Regions from separate parts of the Pseudescherichia vulneris genome, predicted to be linked through region 2. Evidence: predicted binding sites of a transcription regulator. Region 2 holds the regulator's gene; each other region holds the start of a gene.
What was found. Region 2 encodes CRP, which controls carbon source genes, mostly activating them, when cyclic AMP is high. Its sites were predicted from a motif close to ATGTGANNNNNNTCACAT; they were not measured.

Region 1 (8,749 bases), 610 kb from region 2:
AGAGCAGAGCGGCTACTTTGACGTGGTGGGGCGCAGAATGGTCCGGCGCTTCGCCACCGAGCGGCGGCTGGCGATGTTTATGGCCCTGGCGGCGGCGCTGCTCTCCACCTTCCTGACCAACGACGTGGCGCTTTTTATTGTTGTGCCGCTCACGCTGACGCTCAGAAAACTGTGTGAAATCCCGGTTAACCGGCTGATCATCTTTGAAGCGCTGGCGGTAAACGCCGGGTCGCTGCTGACCCCGATTGGTAATCCACAAAATATTCTGCTGTGGGGGCGATCCGGTCTTTCATTCGCTGCCTTTACCGGGCAGATGGCGCTGCTGGCGGTAGTGATGATGGCAAGCCTGCTGCTGCTCTGCTGGTTCTTTTTCCCCAATAAAGCCCTGAACTACCACAGCGGCAGCCAGGCGCCGTCATGGCAGCCGCGCCTGCTCTGGACCTGCCTGGCGCTGTACGTAGTGTTCCTCATCTCGCTGGAGCTAAAGCATGAGGGCTGGGGCGCGTTGATCGTCGCCGCAGGCTTTGCGGTGGTAGCTTTTAAAGTGCTAAAGAGCGTGGACTGGACGCTGCTGCTGGTGTTTATGGCGATGTTTATCGACGTCCATCTGCTGGTGCAGCTTCCCGCACTACAGGGATCGCTCAACGGGGTAGAGCACCTCTCCCAGCCCGCCCTGTGGCTCACGGCTATCGGCCTGTCGCAGGTGATCAGCAACGTGCCGGCGACCATTCTGCTGCTGAACTACGTCCCACCCAGCCCGCTGCTGGCCTGGGCGGTCAATGTCGGCGGTTTCGGCCTGCTGCCCGGCTCGCTGGCGAACCTGATCGCCCTGCGGATGGCCAACAACCGCCGCATCTGGTGGCGCTTCCATCTTTACTCTATTCCGCTGCTGATCTGGGCCGCGCTGGTGGGGTATGGGTTACTTATTATCAGTTAATGCGAATTTGTCAGTTTTTCCTGGCAAATGTATAGCAACCTCCTAACTTTAGATAACGGCGCACGTGTCGCGCCGTTCATCGACAGGACAGTTGCAACGCTATGGCTGATAACGAAAAGAATCCTGACGCAGCTCAGGAAAAGAACAATACCGCTCGGAAAGATCAAAACAACGATCAAAACAAAGCTCAAAACAACGAACGTAAGCGCCCCGGCAAGAAGCCGTTAATCATTCTGGGCGTAGTCGTTGTAGTGATGGTGATTGTGGCGCTGGTGTGGTGGTTGATGACCCGCAACCAGGAGACCACTGACGATGCCTTCACCGAAGGCGATGCGGTTACCATCGCCCCCAAGGTGGCGGGCTACGTGACCGAGCTGCGGGTGAAGGATAACCAGCGGGTGAAGAAGGGCGATCTGCTGGTGCTGATCGACCCTCGGGATGCCACCGCCCAGCGCGATCAGGCTCAGGCCCAGCTTGGGCTGGCTACCGCCCAGCTGCATCAGGCGCAGGCCCAGCTGGCACTCTCAAAGGTGCAGTACCCCTCTCAGCGCGACGAAGCGCAGGCGCAGGTGCTCAAGGCCAAGGCTGACTTAGCCAACGCGGAAGCCGCCTATCGCCGCCAGCGCGGCGTCGACCCGCGGGCGACCACGCAACAAAATATCGACAGCGCCAACGCCCAGCTGCGCAGCGCCCAGGCTCAGCTGGCCAGCGCCAATGCCCAGCTTGAGGTCGCAAGCCAGATTAATCTGCAGATCCGTCAGCAGGAGACCAACGTCGAAGCCCGGGAGCAGCAGGTTGAGCAGGCCCGCGCCCAGCTGGCAAATGCGAACCTTAACCTCTCCTATACCGAAGTACGCGCCCCCTTTGATGGCTTCGTCACCAAGCGTAACGTACAGACCGGGACCCTGGTGCAGGCGGGTACGGCGCTCTTCTCGCTGGTCTCACCTGACATTTGGGTGGTGGCGAACTTTAAAGAGTCGCAGCTGGAGCGGATGCGCCCCGGTAATAAAGTCACTATCGGCGTGGATGCCTACCCGGACCTGGAGCTGGAGGGGCATATCGACAGTATCCAGCAGGGGAGCGGCTCGCGCTTCTCCGCCTTCCCGTCGGAAAACGCCACCGGCAACTTCGTGAAGATCGTCCAGCGCGTGCCGGTGAAGATCGTCATCGATAAGGGCCTTGACGCTAACCAGCCGCCGCTGCCGCTGGGGCTGTCCGTGGAGCCGAAGGTGACGCTGGAATGACCGATCACAACCATGAGAGCTGGCGTCCGGCCAGTAACCCGTGGGCGGTGGCGATTGTCGTCACCCTTGCGGTGTTTATGGAGATCCTCGATACCACCATCATCAACGTGGCGCTGCCCCACGTCGCCGGCTCGCTGTCGGCGAGCTACAGTGAATCCACCTGGGTGCTCACCAGCTACCTGGTGGCGAACGGCATCGTGCTGCCGATCTCGGCCTTTCTGAGCCGCGTCTTTGGCCGCAAGCGCTTTTTCCTCATCTGCATCGTGATGTTCACCGTCTGCTCGTTCCTGTGCGGTATCGCTACCGAGCTGTGGGAGATCATCCTGTTCCGCATCCTGCAGGGCTTCTTCGGCGGGGGGCTACAGCCGACCCAGCAGTCGGTGCTGCTCGACTACTTTAAGCCGGAGGATCGCGGCAAGGCCTTCGGGCTCTCGTCAATTGCGATCATCGTTGCTCCGGTGCTCGGCCCGACCCTTGGGGGCTGGATCACCGACAACTACTCCTGGCGCTGGGTCTTCTTTATCAACATCCCGGTGGGGATCGTCACCGTGCTGGCCATCTACCAGCTGCTGGAAGATCCCCCCTGGGAACGTAAATCGGAAGAGAAGCTGACCATCGACTGGACCGGCATCGGCCTGATTGCGCTGGGGCTGGGCTGTTTGCAGGTGATGCTTGACCGTGGTGAGGACGACGACTGGTTCGCCTCGGGCTTTATTCGCACCTTTGCCGTGCTGACCCTGATTGGCATTATCGGAGCGATCTACTGGCTGATGTACGCGAAAAAGCCGGTGGTGGATCTGCACTGCATGAAGGATAAAAACTTTGCCGTCTCCAGCCTGCTGATGGCCGGGATGGCGATGATCCTCTACGGTAGCTCGGTGGTGATCCCCCAGCTGGCGCAGCAGGATCTCGGCTACACCGCGACCTGGTCCGGGCTGGTGCTCTCCCCAGGGGCGGTGTTAATCGTACTCACGATCCCGCTGGTGCTGAAGCTGATGCCGGTGGTGCAGACCCGGTGGATCATCGCCTTCGGCTTTACCTGCCTGGCGGTGGCCTTCTTCTGGTCGCGCAACCTGACTCCGGACGTTGATTTTGAAACTCTGGTGCTGTTCCGCAGCGCGCAGTCGATTGGGCTCGGCTTCCTGTTTGTGCCGCTTACCACCATCGCCTTTATCACCATTCCGCGCCAGCTCAACGCTGACGCCGCCGCGCTGTTTACCATGTTCCGTAACGTCGCCGGATCGATCGGTATTTCGCTCTCAACCGCCGCCATTACCGAACGCGCCCAGGTGCACAGCGCCTATTTGAGCGCCCATACCACGCCCTTTAGCGAACAGTTCCAGCTGGCGGTGCGCGAGACGGCCGAGGCGATCCGCAACTTCACCACGCTGTCGGGAGATCCGCTCGGTCTGGCAACCGGGCAGATGTACCGAACCATGATCGAGCAGTCGCGTTTTCTCGCCTACGTTGACGTCTTTACCATCCTCAGCGCCGTGGCGTTTTTACTGATTCCGTTTTGTCTTCTGCTTTCGCCGATCAAGAGCGAAGGCAGCGCAGGAGCACATTAACATGCACAGGATACATACCCCGACGCTGTCGTTACTCACCCTACTGCTGGCGGGCTGCGCCGTGGGGCCGGACTATCAGCAACCCGTGCCGCCTGCGGTGAGCCACTGGAACGACGCCGGGGATAAAACCGTGCCGTCACAAACCTCCAGCCAGGCGGTAAATCCGCGCTGGTGGACGACCTTTAACTCGCCGCAGCTCAACAGCCTGATCGAACGAGCGATCGCCGGGAACCTCTCCCTGCAGCAGACCGTGCTGCGCATTGCTGGCGCACGGGAGCAGATCAACCAGGCGGGTGGGGCCTTCCTGCCAGCGGTAAACGGCAACCTTCAGGCTACCCGGCAGCAGCTGGGTCTGGAGGGGGAGCTGAAATCCCACGACGTTTACGGCCAGCTGCAGGACGTCGACCCAGAGATAAACAATGCCCTTGGGGTGCTCACCCAGCCAGTGAATCTCTATCAGGGCAGCTTCGACGCCCAGTGGGAGCTGGATCTGTGGGGCAAAGTGCGCCGCCAGGTCGAGGCGGCCAATGCCCAGCAGCAGGCGGCTATCGAACAGCGTAACGACGCCCTGGTGTCACTGGAGGCGGAAGTGGCCCGCGCGTGGCTCCAGCTGCGCGGGGCGCAGAGCATCCTTGCCACCATGAATACCCAGATTGACACCGCAAAGGAGACGCTTAGCCTGACTGAAAGTCGCCAGCGCGGCGGTCTGTCGCCGCAGCTGGACGTGGAGAACGCTCGGGCACAGCTCGGCAACCTGGAGGCGCAGCTGCCGCAGTACCAGGCCCAGGAGCAGCAGGCGATGAACGCCCTGGCCATTCTGATCGGCAAGCCTCCCGGTGCGCTGAATGCGGAGCTACGGTCGGTGCAGCCCCTGCCGAAGCTGCCGGATATCATCCAGACCGGCATTCCCTCAACCCTGGCTCGCCGTCGACCGGACGTGCGTGAAGCCGAGGCCAACCTGCACGCGGCCACGGCGCAGATCGGCGTCTCGGTGGCGCAGCTCTTCCCGAGCCTGACCCTGAGCGGCCAGTTTGGCCTGCGCAACAGCGAAACCGACTGGCTGACCGACTGGAGCAGCCACTTCTACAGTTTCGGGCCGCAGGTGTCGATTCCCATCTTCCAGGGCGGACGGCTGGTCTCCAGCGTCAAGCTGGCGCGAGCGCAGCAGGGCGCAGCGGCGCTTAACTATCGCCAGACGGTACTGAGTGCGCTGGGTGACGTAGAGAATGCGCTGGTCAGCTACCGCACCGATCAGCAGCGCGAAGCCGGGCTGAGCAAAACCATTGAGGCGTTGCAGAGCGCATTCGATCTCGCCAGCGACAGCTACCGCCAGGGGATCGCTACTTTTATTGACGTGCTTGATGCCCAGCGCCAGCTGGCCCAGGCCGAGCAGCAGCGCGCCCAGGCGAGAGTGCAGAGCAGCCTCGATCTGGTGGCGCTCTACAAGGCGCTGGGAGGCGGCTGGGAGCCATACCAGACCGTACAGCTGCCGGATTACCCGGTCTTTGGCGAGGCGACGCGAGGTTAAAGTTCAGAGGATTGGGCAAGAAACGCGCAGGATCCTCACATTCGCGATCCGGCGCGTCGGAGTATAACTACTGGACACTCACTGACATCCTAAGGAGCGTTCTATGCGTTATCAAAAACTTGGCAATACCGGTCTCTTTGTTTCCGAGCTGTGCCTGGGCACCATGACCTTCGGCGGTGAAGGCGGCATGTGGGGTAAGATTGGTCAGCTGCGGCAGAACGACGCTGAGAGGCTGGTGGGCGACGCCCTCGCGGCGGGCATCAACTTTATTGATACCGCCAACGTTTACTCGGAAGGGCGCTCGGAAGAGATCACCGGACAGGCGCTGAAAAACCTCAAGATCCCCCGTGAAGACGTGGTGGTGGCCACCAAGGTGTTCGGTGAAACCGGCACCGGCGGGGTCAACTCGCGCGGCAGCTCCCGCTACCATATTATCGGCAGCGTCAAGGAGAGCCTGCGCCGCCTCCAGCTGGATCATATCGACCTCTACCAGCTACACGGCTTCGATCCGGCAACGCCGATTGAAGAGACGCTCTACGCCCTGGATAACCTGGTTCAGCACGGTCACGTCCGCTATATCGGCGTGTCCAACTGGGCGGCGTGGCAGATTATGAAGGCGCTGGGCATCTCCGAGCGCCTGGGGCTGGCCCGCTTCGCCTCGCTACAGGCTTACTACACCATCGCCGGGCGCGACCTTGAGCGTGAGCTGGTTCCGATGCTGCAAAGCGAAGGGGTGGGGCTGATGGTCTGGAGCCCGCTGGCGGGTGGCCTGCTGAGCGGCAAGTATGACCGCAGCGGCAGCGGGGAAGAGGGCGGCCGTCGACTGGCGTTTGACTTCCCACCGGTAGAGAAAGAGCGCGCCTTCGACTGCGTAGACGTGATGCGTAACATTGCCGACAGCAAAGGTGTGTCGGTGGCGCAGATTGCCCTGGCGTGGCTGCTGCATCAGCCGGTGGTAAGCAGCGTGATTATCGGCGCAAAACGCCCGGATCAGCTGGCAGATAATATTGCCGCGACGGAGATCCGCCTGAGCGAAGAGGAATTGAAACAGCTTGATGCGGTCAGCGCCCTGCCACGTGAGTATCCAGGTTGGATGCTGGAGCGGCAGGGGGAATATCGCCGTAACCAGCTGGAAAAACAGTAATTTGGTTATAAAAAAGCCCGGCGATTGCCGGGCTTTTTAATGACTTAAACAAACTTAGTTCAGACGAACCGGCATCCCGGAACGGTTCTGAATCGCCTGCTCAACAACGCTCTGGTCGGCGTCCGGCTGGCTGGTGATGCTCTGCACGCTCTTGGTCAGCGCGATCGGCACAATCTCTTTGCCGTCAAACTGCGCTTCGGTAGTAGAGAGCGGGTTGTGAACCTCAATGTAGCGGCTACCGTCTGGCTCAGTGGTAGCTTTTACCGGCTCATCGATAAACTGTACGCGAGTACCGACCGGCACGTTCTGGAACAGGAACTTGATGTCGTCGTTACGCAGACGCACGCAGCCGTGGCTTACGCGCAGGCCGACGCCGAAGTTAGCGTTGGTGCCGTGAATAGCATACAGGCGGCCAATGTACAGGGCGTAGAGGCCCATCGGGTTATCCGGACCGGCAGGAACAACGGCAGGCAGTGGGTTACCAGCGGCAATATACTCCTGGTGCATCTTCGCCGTCGGCGTCCAGGTCGGGCCGGCTTTCTTACGCTCAACCTTGGTGGTCCAGTTAATCGGGGTATCTTTACCCAGCTGGCCGATACCGATCGGCAGCACGATCACGGTGTTGGTGCCTTTCGGATAGTAGTAGAGGCGCATCTCGGCGCTGTTGATCACAATCCCTTCATGCACGGTATCCGGCAGGATCAGCTGCTGAGGGATGTTCATCACGCTACCGCCCTTCGGCAGATAGGGATCGATACCTGGGTTAGCTTCCATCAGGTTAGACAGCCCCATCTGGTACTGGGCCGCGTAGTACTCCAGCGGCTGGCTGTTGTTCTCTGGCAGGGTGATGACCTGGTTCTGGCCAATCAGACGGCTACCATCGGTCGGCAGCGGATAGGTTACAGCAGACGCGGATTTGCAAAACCCTACTACAGCGAAAGCCGCCGCTAAAATTGTTGTTAATTTCATATTCATGGTATGCGAGGTTTCTGTGCCACAGGCCGTTTAGTTAAGAATGCTCAAAGGGATGGGAGCGCATTATATGTGCATTCCCACGCGCATGGAATTGAGATGTGTACGAAATCACATTTTTTTCTCTTACCCTAGTGTAGCAACTGTTCACACCTGCGCGATTTCAATTCGGAATTGTGGCATAATGCAGAGTTTGTCACACATTTTCAGGATAACACCGTGTTAGTTACCAGCAACGTCACCATGCAGTTTGGCAGTAAGCCGCTGTTTGAAAATATTTCCGTCAAGTTTGGCGGCGGCAATCGTTACGGCCTGATTGGGGCGAACGGTAGCGGAAAATCCACCTTTATGAAGATCCTCGGCGGCGACCTTGAGCCTACGCTGGGCAACGTCTCCCTCGATCCGAACGAGCGTATCGGTAAGCTGCGTCAGGATCAGTTCGCCTTTGAAGAGTTCAGCGTGCTCGACACGGTGATCATGGGTCACGGCGAGCTGTGGGAAGTGAAGCAGGAGCGCGATCGCATCTACGGCCTGGCCGAGATGAGCGAAGAGGACGGCTATAAAGTGGCCGATCTCGAAGTGCTGTACGGCGAGATGGACGGCTACTCCGCCGAGTCCCGTGCGGGCGAATTGCTGCTCGGCGTCGGTATTCCTGTCGAGCAGCACTACGGTCCGATGAGCGAAGTGGCTCCCGGCTGGAAGCTGCGTGTGCTGCTGGCCCAGGCTCTGTTCTCTAATCCAGATATCCTGCTGCTCGATGAACCGACCAACAACCTGGACATCGACACTATTCGCTGGCTGGAGCAGGTGCTGAACGAGCGTAATAGCACCATGATCATCATCTCGCATGACCGTCACTTCCTGAACATGGTCTGCACCCACATGGCGGATCTGGACTACGGCGAGCTGCGCGTCTATGCGGGCAACTACGACGAGTACATGACCGCGGCGACCCAGGCGCGTGAACGTCTGCTGGCCGACAACGCCAAGAAGAAAGCGCAGATCGCTGACCTGCAATCCTTCGTCAGCCGTTTTAGCGCCAACGCCTCGAAGTCCCGTCAGGCAACCTCGCGCGCCCGTCAGATCGATAAGATCAAGCTGGATGAGGTGAAAGCCTCCAGCCGTCAGAACCCGTTCATTCGTTTTGAGCAGGATAAGAAGCTGTTCCGTAACGCGCTGGAAGTGGAAGCCCTCACCAAAGGCTTCGATAACGGCCCGCTGTTTAAGAACTTCAATCTGCTGCTGGAAGTGGGCGAGAAGATTGCCATTCTCGGTGCCAACGGCGTGGGTAAAACCACTCTGCTGAAAACGCTGGTGGGCGATCTGACGCCGGATAGCGGCACCGTGAAGTGGTCA
Region 2 (6,584 bases):
GAACCTGCTGAAAGCCAACGCCACGCGCAAGCTCAAGGCCTATCCCGGCTCGCTGCCGATCGATCTCGCCCAGCTCAAGCGCGTGCGCCGCATCCGTGAGTTTGATGATCTGATCACCGCGAAGGCGCACGGGTTCGATGATGCCATTGACTATTATCGCCGAAGCAGCGCCATGCCGGTCCTGCCGCAGATCCGCAAACCGACGCTGATTATCCATGCCAAAGACGATCCCTTTATGGATCACCACGTCATTCCGGCGGCGGGTCATTTACCCGCTAATATTGAGTATCAGTTGACCGAACATGGCGGCCATGTTGGCTTCGTTGGCGGCACGCTACGCCGCCCTGAGATGTGGCTTGAAAAGCGCATCCCCGACTGGCTGGCACCCTATCTGGAGGCATAGATGATTATTCCCTGGCAAGAGGTTCCACCCGAGACGCTCTACAGCCTGATTGAGAGCTTTGTCTTGCGCGAAGGCACCGATTATGGTGAACATGAGCGTTCGCTTGAGCAAAAGGTTGCCGACGTAAAGCGTCAGTTGGAAACGGGTGAGGCCGTGCTGGTGTGGTCAGAGCTACACGAGACGGTCAATATTATGCCCCGTAAACAGTTTCGCGAATAACGCTGCGTCAGGCGATCCGCCCTCTTCTGCTGTTTATCAGGGAGTCGTTCGCTATGTCAGCCAAACATCCGGTGATTGCTGTGACAGGTTCCAGCGGTGCAGGAACCACCACCACCAGCCTCGCCTTTCGTAAAATTTTTTCTCAGCTCGGGCTGCGCGCCGCCGAGGTGGAGGGCGATAGCTTCCACCGCTATACCCGTCCGGAGATGGATATGGCAATCCGCAAGGCGCGCGATGCCGGGCGGCATATCAGCTACTTTGGCCCGGACGCCAACGATTTTGGCCTGCTGGAGCAGACCTTTATCGAGTATGGTCACAACGGCACCGGGCAGGCGCGCAAGTATCTGCACACCTACGACGAAGCCGTGCCGTGGAACCAGGTTCCGGGCACCTTTACGCCGTGGCAGCCGCTGCCGGAACCTACCGATATTCTGTTTTATGAGGGGTTGCACGGCGGCGTGGTGACGCCCCAGCACGACGTGGCACGCCATGTGGATCTGCTGGTGGGGGTGGTGCCGATTATCAACCTGGAGTGGATCCAGAAGATGATCCGCGACACCAGCGAGCGCGGCCACTCCCGGGAGACGGTGATGGACTCGGTGGTACGCTCAATGGATGACTATATCAACTTCATTACGCCGCAGTTCTCCCGCACCCACATCAACTTCCAGCGCGTCCCCACGGTCGACACCTCAAACCCTTTCGCAGCCAAAAATATTCCCTCGCTGGACGAGAGCTTTGTGGTGATCCACTTCCGCGATCTGGAGGGGATAGATTACCCCTGGCTGCTGGCGATGCTGCAAGGCTCGTTTATCTCCCATATCAATACCCTGGTGGTGCCGGGCGGCAAAATGGGGCTGGCGATGGAGCTGATCATGCTGCCGCTGGTGCAGCGGCTGATGGAAGGCAAGAAGATTGAATAAGGCAATGCGCGTCATGTAGGCCCGGTAAGCGCAGCGCCACCGGGCATAAAATCATCCCTCAATCACTTCGTATGAATGGGTGATGTTAACCGCTTTCTCCAGCATCAGCGCCACGGAGCAGTACTTCTCCGCCGAGAGATCTACCGCGCGGGATACCGCCGCATCCTTCAGTTCTTTGCCGGTAACGATAAAGTGCAGGTTGATGTGGGTGAAGAGACGCGGGGCCTCTTCCCGGCGCTCGGAGGTCAGCTTCACTTCGCAATCGGTCACGCTATGACGGCCTTTCTGCAGGATCGACACCACGTCGATGGCGCTGCATCCGCCTGCCGCCATCAGCACCATCTCCATCGGGCTGGGGGCTTTATCCCCGGAGTTGCCGTCCATTAAAACCTGATGGCCAGAGGCGGATTCGCCGAGGAACGTTAACCCTTCAACCCATTTTACGCGTGCTTGCATTTTCATCACTCCAGAGTGGCAATTTTCCCGACAGATTACGCGCGCCGAGTAAAACGCGCAACGGAAGGCGACATCCATCAAGCTGAAGCGAGACACCAGGAGACACACGGCAAAAGCTATGCTAAAACAGTCGGGATGCTACGGTAATGTATTGACATTATGCAGGTATGCAGAGGACTTCAACCATTACAGGCCGCACGCTTATATTGACGGCCCCCTTCCCAGGATTCGGGAAGCATATGATTGCAACCCCAGCCGCCGGATGCGTCCCGCGACTGGCGCCAGCTTATAACAGAGGATAACCGCGCATGGTGCTTGGCAAACCACAAACAGACCCGACTCTCGAATGGTTCTTGTCTCATTGCCACATTCATAAGTACCCATCGAAGAGCACGCTGATTCACCAGGGTGAAAAAGCGGAAACGTTGTACTACATCGTCAAAGGCTCAGTGGCAGTGCTCATCAAGGACGAAGAAGGGAAAGAGATGATCCTCTCTTACCTGAACCAGGGCGACTTTATCGGTGAACTGGGCCTGTTTGAAGAGGGCCAGGAGCGCAGCGCATGGGTACGGGCGAAAACCGCCTGTGAAGTGGCCGAAATTTCCTATAAAAAATTCCGTCAGCTGATCCAGGTCAACCCGGATATTCTGATGCGTCTTTCGTCGCAGATGGCACGCCGCCTGCAGGTCACTTCTGAGAAAGTGGGTAACCTCGCCTTCCTCGACGTCACCGGCCGCATCGCGCAGACCCTGCTGAACCTGGCTAAACAGCCGGACGCCATGACCCATCCGGACGGGATGCAGATCAAAATCACCCGCCAGGAGATCGGCCAGATCGTCGGCTGCTCCCGTGAAACCGTAGGCCGTATTCTGAAGATGCTGGAAGATCAGAACCTGATCTCCGCGCACGGCAAAACCATCGTCGTCTACGGAACACGTTAAGCTTTAAGAACGGCGTATCGCCTCTGCGGACGCCGTTTTTGCTCTTCTCCTCATGTGGCGCAGGTTAATCTACCACCCCGAAGTTAACTACGCACTGCGGCAAACGCTGGTGCTGTGTCTTCCTGTGGCCATCGGTCTGGCGCTGGGTCATCTTCAGCATGGTCTGCTATTCTCGCTGGTGCCCGCCTGCTGCAACATTGCCGGTCTTGATACGCCGCACAAACGCTTCTTTAAGCGCCTGGTTATCGGCGGCTCGCTGTTTGCTGGCTGTAGCCTGGCGGTGCAGCTGCTGCTGGGGGCCAACGTTGCGCTCCCGCTGATCCTCGCCGGATTGGCAATGCTGCTGGGCGTCACGGCGGAAATCAGTCCTCTACACGCACGTCTGCTGCCCGCTTCGCTTATCGCCGCTATCTTTACCCTCAGCCTGGCGGGCAATATGCCGGTCTGGGAACCGCTGCTCATCTACGCCCTGGGCACGCTCTGGTATGGCGCATTTAACTGGTTCTGGTTTTGGCTGTGGCGCGAGCAGCCCCTGCGCGAATCATTGAGCCTGCTCTACCGCCAGCTCGCCGATTACTGCGAGGCGAAATACAGCCTGCTGACGCAGCACGCCGATCCGGAGAAGGCCCTGCCGCCGCTGCTGGCGCGTCAGCAAAAGGCGGTGGATCTCATCAGCCAGTGCTATCAGCAGCTGCATATGCTCGCCGCCAACCAGCATAACGACTACAAGCGTCTGCTGCGGGCGTTTCAGGTGGCGCTGGATCTGCAGGAGCACATCTCGGTCAGCCTGCACCAGCCGGAAGAGGTGCAGAAGCTGGTGGAGCGCAGCCACGCCGAAGCGGTGATCCGCTGGAATGCGCAGGTGGTCGCTGCCCGGCTTCGGGTGCTGGCAGACGACATTCTGTACCATCGCTACCCGACCCGCTTCACCATGGAGAAGCAGATTGGTGCCCTGGAGAAGATCGCCCGCCAACATCCGCAAAATCCGGTTGGGCAGTTCTGCGCCTGGCACTTTAGCCGCATCGCCCGCGTGCTGCGCACCCAGCGCCCACTCTATACCCGCGACCTGATGGCCGACCAGCAGCGCCGCCAGCCGCTGTGGGAGGCGCTCAAGAGTTATCTGTCGCTGAAATCTCCGGCGCTGCGCAATGCCGCCCGCATCAGCGTCATGTTGAGCATCGCCAGCCTGATGGGCAGTGCCCTGCATCTGCCGAAGCCCTACTGGATCCTAATGACGGTGCTGCTGGTTACGCAGAACGGCTACGGCGCTACTCGGGTACGTATTTTACATCGGGCGGCAGGCACACTGGCAGGGTTAACGGTTGCTGGCGTTGCCCTGCACTTCCATGTTCCGGAGGGGTATACCCTGCTGGGCATGCTATTTATCACGCTAATCAGCTACCTGATCATTCGCAAGAGCTACGGCTGGGCGACGGTAGGATTCACCATTACGGCGGTGTACTCGATTCAAATTCTGACCCTGAGCGGCGAGAATTTTATCGTTGCCCGGCTGATCGATACCCTGATTGGCTGCCTGATCGCCTTCGGCGGGATGGTCTGGCTCTGGCCGCAGTGGCAGAGCGGTCTACTGCGGAAAAACGCCCATGATGCCATTGAGAAGGATCAGGATGCGATTCGCCTGATCCTCAGCGACGATCCGCAGCCGACGCCGCTGGCCTACCAGCGGATACGGGTCAACCAGGCGCACAACGCCCTCTTTAACTCGCTGAATCAGGCGATGCAGGAGCCGGGGTTCAATACCCACTATCTGGAAGACATGAAGCTCTGGGTGACCCATAGCCAGTTTATCGTCGAGCATATTAACGCCCTGACAACGCTGGCTCGGGAGCATGCCATGCTGACGCCGGACCTGACCCAGCGCTATCTGGAGTCATGCGAAATTGCGCTTCAGCGCTGCCAGCAGCGGCTGGACTATGACGGGGCCGGAGCATCCGGGGACGCGAATATTCTTGAAGCGCCGGAGACGCGCACCCACGGCCCAATGAGCCCGATGGAGATGCATCTCCAGCGTATTATCGGGCATCTGAACAGCATGCACACCATCTCATCGGTGGCATGGCGTCAGCGCCCGCATCATGGCATCTGGCTTAATCGCCGGTGGAGTAAAGATTAAGCCCGGACAAGGTTGGCTACCGCCACGGCAAAGCGCTGCATGCCTTCATCAATATCCTGCTCGCTGACCACCAGCGACGGGGCAAAGCGCATCACGTCTGGCCCGGCGTTCAGCACCATCACGCCCTCATCGGCGGCCGCGTAAAGCAGATCGCGGGCGCGCCCCTTGTACTGCGGTTTTAGCTCGGCACCAATCAGCAGGCCCATGCCGCGAATATCGCTGAACACGTCAAACTGCTCGTCGATCTGCTGTAAATGTTTGACGAAGCGCTGTCGCTTCTCGCTAACGCCTTGCAGCACCTCAGTCGAGCTAATAATGTCAAAGGCTGCACCCGCCACCGCGCAGGCCAGCGGGTTGCCGCCGTAGGTCGAACCGTGGGAGCCCACGTGGAAGGCGTTGGCAATCGCCTCGGTGGTCAGCACGGCGCTGATAGGGAAACCGCCACCCAGCGCCTTGGCGCTGGTGAGGATATCCGGCGTTACGCCGTAGTGCATGTAGGCAAAGAGATCGCCGCTGCGCCCCATCCCGCACTGCACTTCATCAAAGACCAGCAGCGCCTGGTGCTGGTCGCACAGCTCGCGCAGGCCCTGTAAGAATTCTGGCGTGGCGGCAGTCACGCCCCCCTCCCCCTGCACCGGCTCAACCACCACCGCACAGGTGTGATCGTCCATCACCGCTTTCACCGCATGAAGATCGTTGAACGGCACGTGGATGATATCGGCGGGTTTCGGTCCGAAGCCGTCGGAGTATTTCGGCTGGCCGCCGACCGAGACGGTAAACAGCGAACGTCCGTGGAAGGCGTTATGGAAGGCGATGATTTTGGTTTTGTACGGACTGTGGCGCGTAGAGGCGTAGTAGCGCGCCAGCTTAAAGGCGGTTTCGTTGGCCTCGGTGCCGGAGTTCATAAACAGCACGCGCTCGGCAAAGGTGACGTCGATAATCTTACGCGCCAGGCGCAGCGCTGGCTCGTTGGTAAAGACATTGCTGGTATGCCACAGGGTTTCGCCCTGGCTCTTCAGCGCCTCCACCAGTGCAGGATGGCAGTGGCCCAGCGCCGTGACGGCAATCCCGCCCGCGAAATCAACATACTCCTTGCCCTGCTGATCCCACACTCGACTGCCTTTGCCCTTCACCGGAATAAACTCCGCCGGTGCATAAACGGGCAGAATTACTTCGTCAAATGTTGCGCGCGTAACTGCGTTCTGTTCAGTTGCCATGTCATGCCCATCCGTTATATGCAGCAATGATTATGAAAATATAATCACAAAATATGCATAAAAAATCAGTGCATGGCAACTAAAAATCGGCCTGGTTAAGAAAGTTTGCCAGCAGCGCGTGCCCCTGCTCGCTCAGGATGCTCTCCGGGTGGAACTGCACGCCCTCTAGATCCCACTCCCGATGACGAATCGCCATAATCTCTTGGGTATCGCTCCAGGCGGTCACCTCGAAACAGTCGGGCAGCGTCGCGGGATCGATTAGCAGCGAGTGGTAGCGGGTGACGGTAAGCG
Region 3 (8,749 bases), 1.6 Mb from region 2:
CGCCGTATAGACGCAGGCACGAGCATAGAGGATATCATTGCACGGCTCCTGTAGCCTGACGCATACCCGCCCTTCGGCAAGCATCGTTTTGGCATTCGCTATTGCCTCTGGCGATGCGGCTTTGAGTACCTCCAACCCGGCGGCGGCATCGCCTCCGAGCGCGCCGAGGGCAGCGGCAATCGGCAGCCCCACCATGCCCGTTCCCGGCACGGTGACACCCATACCGTTTTTCAGCAGGTTAGGCGAAACATAACACACCACGCGCAAGATCTCGCCGGAGAGCTGCGCGGCGGCGGTGGCGCTGGCCAACGCTAGCGCGACTGGTTCGGTACAGCCCAGCGCGGGCTTAACCTCCTGCTGTACAATCTCAATAAACCGATCCCAAATCGGGTTACATTTTGCATCTGACATAATAACGTCCATCTATTTTATTAATTTAATTGCATCAGGCGAAGGCCAACAGCGGTGAAATACAGAGCAGCAGACCGGTGATAATAATGATCTTCAGCGACAGGCCTTTGTACTTGTGCAGAGCTGGCACCTTATAGACCAGCCAGGCGGGAATTAAACAGCCGATCAGGCCGAAGATGGGGCTACAGATTGAGGTGAAGCTCAGCACTGGCGCATTAAGGACAATGGCGCTCCAGGCCAGCAGAATGGCAAAGATCATGATCCCGCCCTGGACATATCGCTCATCAAACTGCCGGGTCGGGAATTTACGCCGCAGCAGATTCATGACGATGCCGTGGGTCGCCTCACGGAATCCGAGATAGACGCCAAAGAAGGCAGTCATCACGGCAAAGATATTTAAGATCACGCTGACCACTTTTACCCAGCCTTCGCCATCACCGCTAATAAACTGTGCAGCAATCGCCAACGCAGAGATATTTTGCTGGTAGGCTTTTACCGCTTCATCGTGGCCCATTGCCAGGGTGAATGAAACGGCGTAGAAAAAGACGGTGATAAACAGAATGGCAAAGGCAATATTCATTGCCCGTAGTGCCTTATAGCGAGCAACCTCAACGGATTTCTCTTTAGCACGGTAGGAGATAACCATCGGGCTGAGGGTCTGAATAAACAGAATCGAAGTCAGGGTAAAAGGCAGCGTAATGATAGCGTTCTTTACCAGCAGGCCCGCGGGCGGTAGCGTCCCGGCATTGTAAAGGTGCCATAGTCCCACCATACTCAGCCCTAGCGCTGCGACCACCAGCAGTTTGGTCAAGACCATCAGGCTCGATACCTTAAACAGCAGCTTCTCACCACGTGAGGAGATGGCAACCAGGATGCAGATCAGCACCAGGCCATAGAAGGGGTTATCTGAGAGCAGCCCTTGGGTGACACCAAAGGTATGGAGGTAGGAGGCGCTGTCGTTGGTGATGGCGGTGGAGTAAACGAACATCCAGATCACCAGCATGATAAAGTAGAGCGCACCTAACAGGACGCCCCAATTTTTACCTAAATAACCGCTAATGACGCTGGGATAATCTTTGCACTCCGGCGACTCCGCCAGCGTGTTAATAAACAGTCGTTGAAAGAGATACATTGCCGGGTAGCCAATAATAGAGGAGAGCAGAAACACCCACAGCCCCATTAATCCCACCTGTACCGGTAGAAAAACAATGCCCGCACCGATGGCCATCCCGATGCTCATAATAACCCAGCCCGTGTCGGTGCCGTCGAATTTAATGGCCTCGCGCCACGCCTGCTCCGTCATGCCCGCTTTTTGGGCTGCTGATGATGTGCCTTGCATCACATCACTATTATTAGTAATCATAACGCTCTCGCTTATTAGTGTAAGGACAGATTTTATTATCGACGCCGCTAATATCACGGCTATTGGTATAAATTAATCGTAATCAGGAAGTGGGAGAAAAACTTGGCTATTACTTAATTTGAATGGGATAATTTGAGAAACACCCGTTGCGTTTGCATCTAAATTAATAAAAATATTCTAACGCGAGTGTATGTGTGAAAGGGATCACGCAGGATTATTTGTCCATAGAATGCCGGGCGGCGCTGCGCTTGCTCGGCCTACAGAACATGCCCGACCGTAGGCCTGCACAGGCGGCCGTCGGGCAGATGAAAAGGCGGGATAATATGGTAAATGATATCGAAAACGCGGTTACTGAGTGGTATGAAACGACCTATAACAACAAGCCACTGTTTGCCAAAACCAAGCCTGTGCTAACGCTTGAGACAAGCCTCTCTACGGGCAAATACCCTTGGGCACGTGAAACAGGAGATGAGATTATGAAAGACTATTTTCAGCGCTTCAACGTTGATAGTAGCCGCTTTCATTTCCTCTCATACTGGCCTTATGAAAAAGGGATTCTGCCTAACTTTCTTCGTACGGCGTCCCAACAGATCCCAGAGGTGCAACCTAAACCGCTCACGCTTCAGATGCTGATTGAGTCAGCGAAAGCGGGCCGCTGGCTGTATGATTGATCCTAATTTGTCGTGACGTTAAAAACAAAAAACCCCGCCGAGGCGGGGTTCTGTGTAAAGAGTGAAACTGACCGATAAGCCGGGTTCTGTCGTGGACAGTCATTCATCTAGGCCAGCAATCGCTCACTGGCTCAAGCAGCCTACCCGGGTTCAGTACGGGCCGTACCTTATGAACCCCTATTTGGCCTTGCTCCGGGTGGAGTTTACCGTGCCACGGACTGTTACCAGCCGCGCGGTGCGCTCTTACCGCACCCTTTCACCCTTACCTGATCCCACTTGCGTGGGCCATCGGCGGTTTGCTCTCTGTTGCACTGGTCGTGGGCTGTGACACCCCCCAGGCGTTACCTGGCACCTTGCCCTATGGAGCCCGGACTTTCCTCCCCTCCGCCCGTCTCCCCCGAAGGAGGACGACGACGAAGCGGCGACTGTCTGGTCAGCTTCGGCGCGAAGTATAGAGGGTTTAGGCTCCGCTGTCACCCCTCCGTCAACATCCCGACCCGCAGGGTGGCGGCAATGTTGCGTGAAGCGCGGTAGATATTGTCGAATGCGCCACGGAAGGCCTCTTCCAGCGTGCCGATGCTGGTCAGCACGCTAAACACCGCATCGATGCCGTACTGATGAACAACGCCCACGTCGTGGGTCAAGCTGCCCGCAATGCCAATCACCGGCTTATGGTATTTCCTGGCAACCTTCGCCACGCCCACGGGCACTTTGCCGTGAATACTCTGGCTGTCGATTCGCCCCTCGCCGGTGACCACCAGCGTACAGTCGTGAATATGCTCTTCCAGGTTCAGCGCCTGGGTAACGATCTCAATGCCGCTGCGGAGCTCCGCGCCAAGGAAAGCCATCAGCGCCGCGCCCATACCGCCCGCCGCGCCCGCACCCGGCACCGCGTTAACATCTACGTGCAGGGATTTTTTAATCACGTCGGCATAGTGGCTGAGGTTGTTATCCAGCTCAACGATCTGCGCGTCGGTAGCCCCTTTCTGTGGGCCAAAGATACGTGATGCGCCCTGCTCACCCGTCAGGGGATTGGTAACATCGCAGGCGACGCGGATAGTGCATGAGGCCAGACGCGGATCCAGCCCGCTAATATCGATGGTGTTGAGGCTCATCAAGCTGCCTCCGCCGTGGCCAATCTCGGTGCCGTTGGCATCGCACAGCTTCGCGCCCAGCGCCTGGACCATGCCTGCGCCGCCGTCGTTGGTGGCGCTGCCGCCAATACCAATAATGATATTGCGCGCGCCGTGCTCCAGCGCGCACAGGATCAGCTCCCCGGTGCCGCGCGAGGTAGTAATCAACGGGTTACGTAATTCAGGGGGAACGAGAGCCAGCCCGCTCGCGGCGGCCATCTCGATAAACGCGGTGTTACCGTCGCCGGACATGCCCCAGCGGGCGTCTACGCGCTCGCCCAGCGGGCCGGTCACCGACGCCGTATGCTCCGCGCCTTGGGTAGCGGCGATCATCGCCTCAACCGTGCCTTCGCCACCGTCAGCGACCGGAACGGAGACGTAGTGTGCATCCGGAAAAATTTCCCGAAATCCTTTTTCTATCGCCTGAGCTACCTCGGTAGCAGACAGGCTTTCCTTGTAAGAGTCTGGGGCGATCACGATTTTCATATCAGTAGCCTGTTACTGCACGCGGCATAGATGCCGGGCGCGTCTCCGCGCCCGTTTTTTGTTAGCGAGAGATCTCTACTTTCGCCAGTTTTTCGTAGTAGCACGCAAGGGCGCTATGGTCGTCGTTGCCGTGACCGTCAGCGCGCAGCGCCTGCATCATCTCCATCACCGCCGCGGTCAGCGGTAGCTGTGCGCCTACGCCGTGAGAGGTATCCAGCGCGTTAGCCAGATCCTTGATGTGCAGATCGATACGGAAGCCCGGCTTGAAGTTACGATCCAGCACCATTGGCGCTTTCGCCTCCAGCACGGTGCTGCCGGCCAGGCCGCCACGGATAGCCTGGAATACCAGATCCGGGTTTACGCCAGCCTTGGTTGCCAGACTCAGGGCCTCAGACATGGCGGCAATGTTCAGCGCCACGATCACCTGGTTTGCCAGCTTGGTGACGTTGCCTGCGCCGATGTCGCCGGTATGCACCACCGAGCCCGCCATCGCTTTCAGCAGGTCGTAGTATTTATCGAATAGCGCCTTGTCGCCGCCCACCATCACGGAGAGCGTGCCGTCGATCGCTTTTGGTTCGCCGCCGCTAACTGGCGCATCGAGCATCTGTACGCCTTTCGCCTTCAGCGCGTCGCTGATTTCACGGCTGGCCAGCGGTGCGATAGAGCTCATGTCGATCAGCACGGTTCCCGCTTTCGCCCCTTCGATAATGCCGCCTTCGCCCAGCGCCACCTCTTTTACGTGCGGGGAGTTCGGCAGCATGGTGATGATCACATCACACTGCTCGGCAATCTCTTTTGCCGTGGAAGCAGTTTCTGCACCGGCGGCAATCACTTCAGCAATAGCCTCAGGATTACGGTCAGAAACCACCAGCGAGTAACCGGCTTTAATGAGGTTTTTACTCATTGGTTTACCCATGATGCCCAGGCCAATAAAACCAACTTTCAGTGTCATATTGCGTCTCTCTCTTCAGTTCGGTGGTGGTTATTTCTTAAATGAATCAGCTAAACGCTGGGTTCCGGCGCGGAATACGCCCAGGTCACTGCCTACGGCGACGAAGGTTGCGCCCCACTCCAGGTAACGGCGCGCATCCGCCTCTACTGGCGCGAGGATGCCGCTCGGCTTACCGTGTGCTTTCGCACGGGCAAAGATGTGCTGAATGCAGCGCTGGACTTCCGGATGTGATGCGTTGCCTAAGTGACCCAGCGCGGCGGCCAGGTCGCTTGGGCCAACGAAGATCCCATCCACGCCGTCGGTAGCGGCGATGGCATCAACGTTATCTACACCCTGCTGGCTCTCAATCTGTACCAGAATGGTGATGTTCTTATTCGCCTGGCCGAAGTAGTCCGGCACGGTGCCAAACATGTTGGCGCGATGGGAGACCGATACGCCGCGAATGCCTTCCGGCGGGTAGCGGGTAGAGGCCACCGCCAGCACGGCTTCCTCTTCACTCTCGACAAACGGGATCAGGAAGTTGTAGAAGCCGATATCGAGCAGGCGCTTAATGGCAATCGGATCGTTAGCCGGGGCGCGAACCACCGGCGCGCTGCTGCTGCCCTTGAGGGCCATCAGCTGCGGGATAAAGGTGGTGACATCGTTCGGCGCATGTTCGCCGTCGAGTACCAGCCAGTCAAAGCCCGCCAGGCCCAGCACCTCGGTGCTGATTGGGCTTGCCAGCGCGGACCAGCAGCCAATCTGAATCTGATGCGCTGCCAGCGCAGCCTTGAATTTGTTTGGGAAGATATCGTTAGTCATCATCTATACCTTGAAGTAACCGTTGCTTAATTCCGCAGTTCCATACGCTTGATGTCGCCCACCACGAACAGGTAGCAGAACATCGCCATCAGGGCTGAACAGCCGACGAACACCAGAGCAGCGTTAAAGGAGTGCAGCTCGCTGACCAGGTAACCAATTACCAGCGGGGTGACAATGGAGGCCACGTTGCCAAACACGTTAAATACCCCGCCGCACAGTCCAACAATCTCTTTTGGCGCGGTATCGGAGATCACCGGCCAGCCGAGGGCACCAAACCCTTTGCCAAAGAACGCCAGCGCCATCAGCGTGACGACCAGGGTGGTGTTATCGGTGTAGTTACACAGAATGATGCTCGACGCGAGCAGCATGCCCAGGACGATAGGCAGCTTACGCGCCAGGGTGATGGTTGCGCCACGTTTGATCAGGTGATCCGAGAAGACCCCGCCCAGCACGCCGCCAGCAAAGCCGCACAGCGCCGGAATGGATGCCACCAGACCCACTTTAAGAATCGACATCCCTTTCTCCTGCACCAGGTAGATAGGGAACCAGGTGAGGAAGAACCAGGTGATGGTATTGATAAAATACTGGCCGAAGAACACACCCAGCATCATGCGGTTGGTCAATAATTGCTTGATGTAGTGCATTTTAGGACCCGCAACAGCCGCCCCCGGCTTTTTATGGTCCATATCGACCACTGCACCGCCCTTGGTGATGTACTCCAGCTCGTTGGCGGACATGTTCGGGTGGTCGGTCGGGTTATGGATAAACTTCACCCACATGCCGGTCAGCACAAAGCCAATCACGCCCATCACCGTAAACACATGCTCCCAGCCCCAGGCGAAGGTCAGCCAGCCCAGCAGCGGGGAGAAGAGTGCCAGGGAGAAGTACTGGGCAGAGTTGAAAATAGCCGACGCCGTACCGCGCTCTTTGGTCGGGAACCACGCGGCAACGATGCGGGCATTCGCCGGGAATGAGGGAGCTTCAGAGAAACCCAGCATAAAGCGCATGATGAACATCGACACGCCAGCCCAGGCCAGCGGGAAGACATCAACAAACCCTTGCAGGAAGGTGAACAGCGACCAGAAAAAGAGGCTGTAGGTGTACACTTTCTTCGAACCGTAGCGGTCCAGCAGCCAGCCGCCGGGGATCTGCATCAGCAGGTAGGCCCAGCCGAAAGCGGAGAAGATGTAGCCCATGGAGACGGCGCTGAGCTGCAGCTCTTTGGCAACTTCGGTCCCGGCGATAGAGAGGGTCGCGCGGTCCGCATAGTTAATCGCCGTAACGATAAAGATAATGAGCAAGATTAAATAGCGGGTGGGCATACCCTTTTTTGACTCAACGGCAGTATCCAATATCATTTATTTATCCTCGGTACGGTACTCTATTTTTATATTTTTATGAGGTGTATTTTCCTGATTATTTATCGATAGCAGGCAATATCAGTTAACTAACCAGATGCAATGAAAGCGTGAATCAGTATAATCAGGCCCCAACTATCTCGCATTGTATCCATGCTCAATTAACACGTAAATTTTGGCGAATATATTGAGCATATGCACAACTGTCTGGGCGCTGATCCACAGATTTAGGCATTAGCCCTGCCGCCAGGCCTGCTACAGCAATAATGAGTGATCTGGATCACATTCTTAATCGGGAACTCCTGACACTATTTATTCCATAGCAATGTTGTTTATTTCAGATAACAAGAAACACGATACTCATTTTCCCGTTTTTGTTATCCCATACCTGGCGGAGAATAGTGGACAATGGCCGACATCGAAATTAGACAAGAATCACCGACGGCGTTTTATATTAAGGTTCATGAGACCGATAACGTGGCGATTATTGTCAATGACAATGGCTTAAGAGCCGGGACCCGTTTCCCGGATGGGCTTGAACTGATTGAGCATATCCCGCAGGGACATAAAGTCGCGCTGGTGGATATTCCCGCGCACGGTAACATCGTCCGCTACGGGGAGGTGATCGGCTATGCGGTGCGCGATATTGCCCGAGGCAGCTGGATCGACGAATCCACCGTGGAGCTACCTACAGCGCCGCCGCTGAATACCCTGCCTCTGGCAACCAAGGTGCCAGCGCCGCTGCCCGCCCTTGAAGGATATACCTTCGAAGGCTACCGCAACGCCGACGGCAGCGTCGGTACCAAAAACCTGCTCGGGATCACCACCAGCGTGCACTGCGTCGCGGGCGTGGTGGACTACGTGGTCAAAATTATTGAGCGCGACCTGCTGCCGAAATACCCCAACGTGGACGGCGTGGTTGGCCTCAATCATCTCTACGGCTGCGGCGTGGCGATCAACGCCCCGGCGGCTGTGGTGCCTATTCGCACTATCCATAACATCGCCCTGAACCCAAACTTTGGTGGCGAAGTGATGGTGGTTGGCCTGGGCTGTGAGAAGCTCCAGCCGGAGCGCCTGCTGCAGGGAACGGAAGATGTGCAGGCCATCCCCGTCGACAGCGCCAGCATCGTTCGTTTGCAGGATGAGCAGCACGTCGGCTTCCGCTCGATGGTGGACGATATTCTTCAGGTTGCCGAGCGCCACCTGATCAAGCTGAATGCTCGCCAGCGCGAAACCTGCCCGGCTTCGGAGCTGGTGGTGGGCATGCAGTGCGGCGGCAGCGACGCCTTCTCTGGCGTGACGGCGAACCCGGCGGTGGGCTACGCCTCTGACCTGCTGGTCCGCTGCGGTGCGACGGTGATGTTCTCGGAAGTCACCGAGGTGCGCGATGCTATCCATCTGCTCACCCCGCGCGCCATCAATGAAGAGGTGGGCAAGCGCCTGCTGGAAGAGATGGCCTGGTACGATAACTATCTCGACATGGGCAAAACCGACCGCAGCGCCAACCCCTCTCCGGGCAACAAAAAAGGCGGCCTCGCCAACGTGGTTGAAAAAGCGCTTGGCTCGATTGCCAA

Region 1: the regulator CRP is predicted to act here: its motif matches at 7,493-7,510, upstream of ldtB (L,D-transpeptidase).
Region 3: the regulator CRP is predicted to act here: its motif matches at 7,444-7,461, upstream of garD (galactarate dehydratase).

The regions. Positions count from the first base shown of each region.
Region 1 is NZ_LR607338.1:1,849,768-1,858,516, forward strand. Features, by position in the region: gene FN633_RS07870 (SLC13 family permease) at 1-937, shown strand, start outside; gene FN633_RS07875 (HlyD family secretion protein) at 1,039-2,181, shown strand; gene FN633_RS07880 (DHA2 family efflux MFS transporter permease subunit) at 2,178-3,749, shown strand; gene FN633_RS07885 (efflux transporter outer membrane subunit) at 3,751-5,277, shown strand; gene FN633_RS07890 (aldo/keto reductase) at 5,381-6,421, shown strand; gene ldtB (L,D-transpeptidase) at 6,476-7,396, opposite strand; gene FN633_RS07900 (ABC-F family ATPase) at 7,613-8,749, shown strand, end outside.
Region 2 is NZ_LR607338.1:1,242,394-1,248,977, forward strand. Features, by position in the region: gene FN633_RS05110 (hydrolase) at 1-403, shown strand, start outside; gene FN633_RS05115 (YheU family protein) at 404-622, shown strand; gene FN633_RS05120 (phosphoribulokinase) at 676-1,545, shown strand; gene FN633_RS05125 (OsmC family protein) at 1,597-2,001, opposite strand; gene crp (cAMP-activated global transcriptional regulator CRP) at 2,310-2,942, shown strand; gene FN633_RS05135 (YccS/YhfK family putative transporter) at 2,995-5,076, shown strand; gene argD (bifunctional acetylornithine/succinyldiaminopimelate transaminase) at 5,073-6,293, opposite strand; gene pabA (aminodeoxychorismate synthase component 2) at 6,373-6,584, opposite strand, start outside.
Region 3 is NZ_LR607338.1:2,811,778-2,820,526, reverse strand. Features, by position in the region: gene FN633_RS11810 (L-cysteine desulfidase family protein) at 1-411, opposite strand, end outside; gene FN633_RS11805 (SLC5/6 family protein) at 446-1,774, opposite strand; gene FN633_RS11800 (DUF1493 family protein) at 1,969-2,445, shown strand; RNA gene rnpB (RNase P RNA component class A) at 2,505-2,886, opposite strand; gene garK (glycerate 2-kinase) at 2,919-4,064, opposite strand; gene garR (2-hydroxy-3-oxopropionate reductase) at 4,126-5,016, opposite strand; gene garL (2-dehydro-3-deoxyglucarate aldolase) at 5,047-5,817, opposite strand; gene FN633_RS11775 (MFS transporter) at 5,844-7,175, opposite strand; gene garD (galactarate dehydratase) at 7,584-8,749, shown strand, end outside.